Regions from separate parts of the Nocardia sp. NPDC004415 genome, predicted to be linked through region 3. Evidence: riboswitches for the same ligand, from Rfam matches in the RefSeq annotation. Region 3 holds a riboswitch; each other region holds the start of a gene.
The links. A riboswitch is a leader RNA that binds a small molecule or an ion and turns the genes downstream of it on or off. The one in region 3 is predicted to bind S-adenosylmethionine.
Positions count from the first base shown of each region.

Region 1 (2,254 bases), on a different contig from region 3:
GACAGCACCCGGCCGCCGGTCGCCTCGATCTGCGGGGCGTCCTGGGGCAGCGCGTCGCTGATGGCGTCGAGCTGACCCGACGACAGGCTGCCGGTGCGCACACCCGACTCCGGCACCACGGTGAACTCGATGCGGTCCAGGTAGGCCTCGCCCTTGTGCCCGAACACGGCCGAGCCCCAGTTGTATCCGGCGCGCTTGGCCAGCGTCGCGGAGATGTCCTGCTTGTACTCGGCGTAGGTGAACGGGCCGCTGCCGATGTTGTCGCCCGCGCACCGCGCGTCGGCGGACTTCGCATTGGTGGAGGCGGCCAGGATGCCGAGCTGCGGCGTGGAGGAAGCCTGCAGGAACTGCGCGTTGGGCTGACTGAACTCGACGCGGGCGGTGAGCTTGTCGACCGCGGTGGTGCCCACGTAGTTGGCCAGGTAGCTCACGCCCAGCGGCGCCTCGACGCCGCCGAGGCGGATGATCGCGTCGAAGGTGTCGCGCACCGAGTCGGCGGTGAGCGCGGTGCCGTCGCTGAAGGTGACGCCGTCGGCCAGATGGAAGGTGAACACCTTGGCGTCGGGGCTGACCTCCCATCGCTGCGCGAGCCACGGCGTGATCTCGCCGGTGGCGGGGTCCTGATCGGTGAGCGAATCGACGATCTGGCGGGCCACGTAGATGGTCTGGTTGGTGCCCGACTGGGCCGGGTCCGAGCAGGTCGGCGCGCCGGACAGGCCGTAGCGCAGGGTGCCGCCGGGTTGCGGCGGACCGGCGTCACCGCCGGATCCCGCGGTGTCGCTGCCGCAGGCCACCACGGTGGTGACGGCGGCGAGTGCTCCGGCGAGAGCGGCGAGGCGATGACGAGGACGGATCACGGGGTGACTCCAGGGATGCGTGGCATGGGTGAGAGACCTCCATCGGACCGGGCAGAAGCACCCACCCGTTCGACGGGTTGGTTGCTGCGACGTCGTCGAGCCAGGTCTCTCGGTCGCTCTGGATGGTTGCGCCCCGGCTGCTCGGAGCTGAACCAGCATGTGGCACAGACCGGATGGTTTACAACGGTAGAAATCAGCGTGAGCGCAGCAGTTGGGCGCGCGGTCCGCGACCGGCATACTGGCGCGGCATCAGGGGGAGGGGAGGGGCGTGTCCATCGCCCGGATCAGCGGTGTCGCGGAGTAGCGTCGGATCTCCGAGTGCCGACGATGAGGAGTTGCGCCGTGATCGTGCCGCGTCGTACCACCGCACTGACCGCGCTGACGGCCTGCGCCGCCCTGTTGCTGACCGCTCCGGCCGCCACCGCGCAACCGGCCACTCCGGCCGTCACCCGCGACGCCCCCGCCACCACCACCGCGGGCCCCGCCGACCTGCTCGGCGCCTACCAGACCGTCGTCGAGACACTGAAAGCCCTGGGCGTGCAGCCGTTCCTGTACCCCACGGTCGCCGCCAACTGCGCGGGTGACGGTCTCGGCCTGGTCCCCGCCGTCGCCGGTGCCGTCCCCGGCCCGTGGCCCAGCAACGCCGTGCCGATTCCCGGCCTCGACCTGACCACCGTGAAGTCGGGCCAGACCCTGTTCACCTTCCTGCCCTACGGCCTGGCCCCCGACACCCCCGCCACCGACACCGCGGGCATGCAGGTCGCCTGGCTCAACATCAGCACCGGCCGCGGCGGCCTGGCCTCGATGGGCTCGATCGCCGAGATCGTGCGCGCCATGGTCCCACCGGAAGTCCCGGTGGAACTGCGCCCCCTCGCCGAGAACGCCATCCGCGACTTCTTCTTCACCGCCATCCCCCTCGGCGGAGTCCGCGCGGTCCCCGTCGACACCGGCCACGGCACCATCCTCGCCGCCGTCTTCGGCACCACCGACAACGCAGGCAAATCCTGCTTCTTCTTCCCCACCATAGGCATCACCGAGGTCCCCTGAACCCCGCCCGCTACATCAGGGCATCTAGACCTCCAGGGGCCGCGCGTTCCGCGCAAGTCGACAGGTAGGTGTCTGTAACGGGCCGTGGGCCCGATACGAGATCCTGGCAGAGCTCTGCAGGTACACCACCGAAATCGAGCGGGGCGCATCGTGGACTGGAGAAGGACATGGGAATCTATGTTCGGCAGTCGCTGAACGCCGGACCGTTCCGGTTCAATATGTCCCGGTCAGGACTCGGCGTCAGCGTCGGAGTCCCCGGCTTTCGGATCGGCAGCGGACCGCGGGGCAACTACGTCCACGCGGGCGCGCACGGCGTCTACTACCGGGCATCGCTGGGCGGCGCGCGCCCG
Region 1 is NZ_JBSGDP010000060.1:7,110-9,363, reverse strand. Features, by position in the region: gene ACWEMY_RS23600 (ABC transporter substrate-binding protein) at 1-857, opposite strand, end outside; SAM riboswitch class I at 894-986, opposite strand; gene ACWEMY_RS23595 (hypothetical protein) at 1,200-1,904, shown strand; gene ACWEMY_RS23590 (DUF4236 domain-containing protein) at 2,072-2,254, shown strand, end outside.
Region 1: it holds a riboswitch for S-adenosylmethionine, as region 3 does, so the genes downstream of both, ACWEMY_RS23600 (ABC transporter substrate-binding protein) here and ACWEMY_RS24255 (rhodanese-like domain-containing protein) in region 3, are expected to answer to the same signal.

Region 2 (2,254 bases), on a different contig from region 3:
CAGTGCTGAGCGTGACGGCGGCAGCGGGTTCGCCGCACCCCGTGACGGCCAGGCAGCAGGCGGCCAAGGCGACAACGGCGGTGGTCCTGATCATGATGAAGCCTCTCAGTGAGGTAAATCCAGACATTCAATGATGAGCAGAAACATAGATTAGAACCTTTATGATCGTCAAGATAGTTATCGAATGACGACCGGATACCATGCACCCATGACGTCCATGCCCGCCGCCGACCGGCTCGGTTCGTACCTCAAGCGCGCCGAACAGGCCCTGATGGCGACCAAGACCGCCGCGCTCAAACCGGCAGGCCTGACCGTCCCGCAGTACAGCGCCCTGCTGAGCCTCGCCGAGCACCCCGGCATCTCCGCCGCCGCGCTGGCCCGGCTGGTCGGCGTCACCCCGCCCACGATGAACACCGTCCTGACCAACCTTCAGGACCGCGGCCTGGTCGAGCGCACGCCGCACGAATGGCACAAGAACATCCTGGAAACCCGGCTCACCGAGGCAGGCCGGGAACTCACAGCCGACGCCGACGTCCGCGCCATCGCGGTCGAGCGCACCCTCGCGCAACGCTTCACCGCCGAGGAGCTGACCGCGCTCACCGCCATGCTCGTCCGCACGGCGGAAGCACTCGACGAGATCCGCGCCGACCTGCCCTGAAACGACGAGAGCCCGCCGGAAGCATCCGGCGGGCTCTCGCGACGAGTGGCCTAGCGTTCGGCGGCGGCCTTCACCCGTGCCAGGGTCTCCTGCATGCCCGAGACCAGGTCGGCCTCGAACTTGTCCTCACCACCGGCGGCGGCGTTGACCAGCGTGCGCACGGGGGCGGGGATGCCCTTGGGGTCGACGGTGCGGGTCTCCACCACGCGGGTGCCGCCCGCGGTCGGCTCGAGCTCGTAGCGCCACACGGTGCGGTTCTCCAGCATCCGGAAGGCCAGGGTCTTGTTCGGCTCGAACGCGACGATGCGCGAGGTGGTCGGCCACACCTTCCAGCCGTCCTTGTTGACGTTCACCGTCAGCGCGCCGACCCGCACTCCGCCCAGCGCGATCATCTTCAAAGTCGTCGGGCTCAGCTCGGGCATCCGCTTGAGATCGGCGAGCACCGCCCACACCTTCTCCGGCGATGCGGCGATGTCGATGCTGGCTTCGAGATTGTTCGGCAACGTTGCCTCCGGGATCGTGTGACGTTCGGTAACGCTCAGCATAGGCGCCCGCGACCGGCCGATCCTCGTACCGTGGGTGGATTATTTGCACCCTGCTCCGAACGCTGTTCAAAAATATTGCGGCCGAATACCTTTCGATGCGACGGTCACGAGTTCCAGCATCGAGCCCCGGCTAGCTGGGCGGCAACCCTCCATCGGCGGCGGGGTGCTCCGGGTGACGACCGGATGGTGAGGCGTCTTGCTCGCCATAAGCGTCCTTCTGGAGGTCTATCCATGTCTGTAGTCCAGCTCGACTCCACCGTGACCACCGCGTACGTGGTGGTCGGTGACCGATTCCTCGGCATCTCCGCCGACGACCGGGTGCACACCGTGTCCGGACTGGTCGCGTTGCTGCGCGGAGGGCGATTGCCCGCGAGTCAGGAACTGGCCGTTCACCTGGGGCAGGGCGTCACCCGGCACGATCTCGACTATCTCGAGCACGTGGCCGCGGTGCACGCGCCGCACCTGCGGGTGCGGGTCGTCGGCGAGATCGCCGAGCCCGCGCGCAGGCACCACGTGCACAAGTACCAGCACTCCAATGTGCTGCTGGCGGGCCTCACCAGGACCGAGGAGAACGTCTTCCAGGCCGATCTGCGCCTGGACGGCGACAACGAACTGCTCCTGGACCACCAGACCGGTGAGCACGTGCAGGGCATCGTGGTGATCGAGGCGGTGCGCCAGCTGTTCCTGGCCGCCTTCGAACTCGAATACGGCGTGCGCCGCCCGCAGGAGCACTTCTACATCGTCTGGAACAACGTGGACCTGCGGTTCACCTCGTTCCTGTTCCCGCTGCCCGCGACCCTGCACGCCCGGCTCACGCCGGTCTCCGTCGACGACCCCGGCAAGCTGCAGTTCCGGATCGAGACCGAGGTGCACCAGTTCGGCAAGCCGGTCGCCAGCTCGCGCATCGAGTTCACCGCCCTGCCCAACGAGCGGATCGCCCAGATCGAGCGCGCCAAGGCCGCCAAGGCAGTCGACGCCTACCTCGAGGTCTCGGCGTGAGTAGCGGAGCCGCCTTTTTCGACGTGGACGAGACCGTGATCACGGTCAAGTC
Region 2 is NZ_JBSGDP010000018.1:63,820-66,073, reverse strand. Features, by position in the region: gene ACWEMY_RS11660 (SMP-30/gluconolactonase/LRE family protein) at 1-94, opposite strand, end outside; gene ACWEMY_RS11655 (MarR family winged helix-turn-helix transcriptional regulator) at 209-658, shown strand; gene ACWEMY_RS11650 (SRPBCC family protein) at 709-1,161, opposite strand; SAM riboswitch class IV at 1,306-1,421, shown strand; gene ACWEMY_RS11645 (AfsA-related hotdog domain-containing protein) at 1,435-2,202, shown strand; gene ACWEMY_RS11640 (HAD family hydrolase) at 2,199-2,254, shown strand, end outside.
Region 2: it holds a riboswitch for S-adenosylmethionine, as region 3 does, so the genes downstream of both, ACWEMY_RS11645 (AfsA-related hotdog domain-containing protein) here and ACWEMY_RS24255 (rhodanese-like domain-containing protein) in region 3, are expected to answer to the same signal.

Region 3 (2,254 bases):
ACCTTCGCGCCCGCGGCGTGGGCCAGCTCGGTGACCTTGCGGACGTCGACGAGGGTCTGCATCGGGTTGGCGGGGGTCTCGAAGAACACGGCCTGGGTGGGCACCGAGAGGGCCTGCTCCCACTGCTCGAGGTCGTCACCGTCGACGAAGACGGTCTCGATGCCCCAGCGCGGCAGGATCTCGTTGCACACCACGAAACAGGAACCGAACAGGCTGCGCGCGGCGACGAGCCGGTCGCCGGCCTTCAGCAGCGCGCCCAGCGCGGTGAACACCGCGGACATGCCGGAAGCGGTCGCGAACGCGGCTTCGGCGCCGTCGAGCAGGCGGATGCGCTCCTCGAACATGGCCACGGTCGGGTTGCCGTAGCGGGAGTAGACGAAGTGCTCGACCTCGCCGGTGAACGCGGCCTCGGCGGCCTCGGCGCTCTCGTAGACGAAACCGGAGGTCAGGTACAGCGCCTCGGAGGTCTCCTCGAAACCGGAGCGGCGCAGCCCGCCGCGGACCCCGAGGGTGGCGGGGCCGACGCCCTCGGGCAGTGGCTTGTCGAACGAACCACCGGTGATCATGCGTTCTCTCCTTATGCCTGGCGCCACGGCAGGCCGACCGCGCGCCAGCCCACGCTGCCACGCCGGCCGAACGCGTCGGGTCCGCCCTCGAAACCGTCCAGCACGTTGTAGGACGGGGCGATGCCCGCCGCGGTCGCCACGGTCGCCGCGCCGATGGAGCGCTGCCCGGAGCGACACAGGAACACCACGGGCGCGTCGTCGGGGCGGCCGGCCAGCGCCTGCTCGAGCTGGGCGCCGAATTCCGGATTGCGCGCGCCGGTGCCGTCGACCCACTCGATGAAGTGGGCCGGGCGCTCGATGGAGCTGGTGTCGGGGATGCCGATCTGCGCCCACTCGCCTTCGGTGCGCACGTCGACCAGCACCGCGCCGGGATGCTCGGTCAGGATCTCCCACGCCTTCTCAGGGGTGATGTCGCCGGCGTAAGTCATGTCGAACCTCCTGCGTGAATCCGCTCTTGCCGTGCCGGAACTCCGGGACACACGGCCAGGTCGTCACCCGGAGCACCCCACCGCGGAGGAGGGTTGCCGGCCAGCGAGCCGGGGCTTGGCGCTGGCACTCATGACCTTGCGATCTGAGATTGCCCCGGCACTGGTCACCGTGTCAAACAGGTCAGGGTGCGCACACCAGCCAGGTGCCCTCGACCCTGGTCAGGTTCCAGGTGCTGGTGGCGGGCGTGTCGCCGATCAGCACGGTGGCGTCGATCTTGGCGCGATCACCGTTGACGGTCGCGTTCGCGAAGCCCTTCTTGTCGATCGTCACCGCCGATTTCGGGCCGCCGAGCCGCTCGGTGAGGCCGGATTTCTCCTCGTCGAAGCCTGGGCAGGCGACGCCGGGCGGCGGACGCAGCTCGCTGCGTGAGCGCGCGTCGATATAGTTGGTGACGGCGGCCGCGAACCGGTCGGCCTCTGTGACATTTTTCTCAGCGGGCGCGAGCAAGCCGCCCAGCACGATCCCGATGAGCACCAGGACCGCGATGACCGCGGCCGCGACGAACGGGACGACCGATCGTTTGTCGGTCTGATCCACCACGATGGGCTGCTCGTCCGAGCCGGTTCGCTCCTCGTTCATGGTGCAATCCTGACAGACCGGGCGCGGGCAACCGCACCGCGCGCCGGGTGGCCACGACAGCGCGGATAGAATCGGCGGAATGCTGCCAGCAGCCGGACTGTCAACTTAGCCTAAGCTAAATTGACGCCGTCAATAGTTTTCGACCAAAGGGTGCGCGTAGAAATGACCGAACAGAGTGCAGCGACTCGCCCACTTCGCATCGCGATCGTCGGTGCCGGCCCGGCCGGTATCTACGCCGCCGACGCGTTGATGAAGTCCGATGCCGAGGTGTCGATCGACCTCTACGAGCGCATGCCCGCGCCGTTCGGCCTGATCCGCTACGGCGTCGCCCCCGACCACCCGCGCATCAAGGGCATCATCACCGCCCTGCACAAGGTGCTCGACAAGGAGCAGGTGCGCCTGCTCGGCAACATCGACTACGGCACCGACATCAACCTCGACGACCTGCGTCAGTTCTACGACGCGGTGATCTTCTCCACCGGCGCCAACGCCGACCGCGCGCTGCCCATCCCCGGCATCGACCTGGACGGCTCCTACGGCGCCGCGGACTTCGTGTCCTGGTACGACGGCCACCCGGACGTGCCGCGCAGCTGGCCGCTGGACGCCGAGAAGGTCGCCGT
Region 3 is NZ_JBSGDP010000064.1:1,119-3,372, reverse strand. Features, by position in the region: gene ACWEMY_RS24260 (O-succinylhomoserine sulfhydrylase) at 1-566, opposite strand, end outside; gene ACWEMY_RS24255 (rhodanese-like domain-containing protein) at 578-994, opposite strand; SAM riboswitch class IV at 1,012-1,130, opposite strand; gene ACWEMY_RS24250 (Rv0361 family membrane protein) at 1,176-1,634, opposite strand; gene ACWEMY_RS24245 (FAD-dependent oxidoreductase) at 1,797-2,254, shown strand, end outside.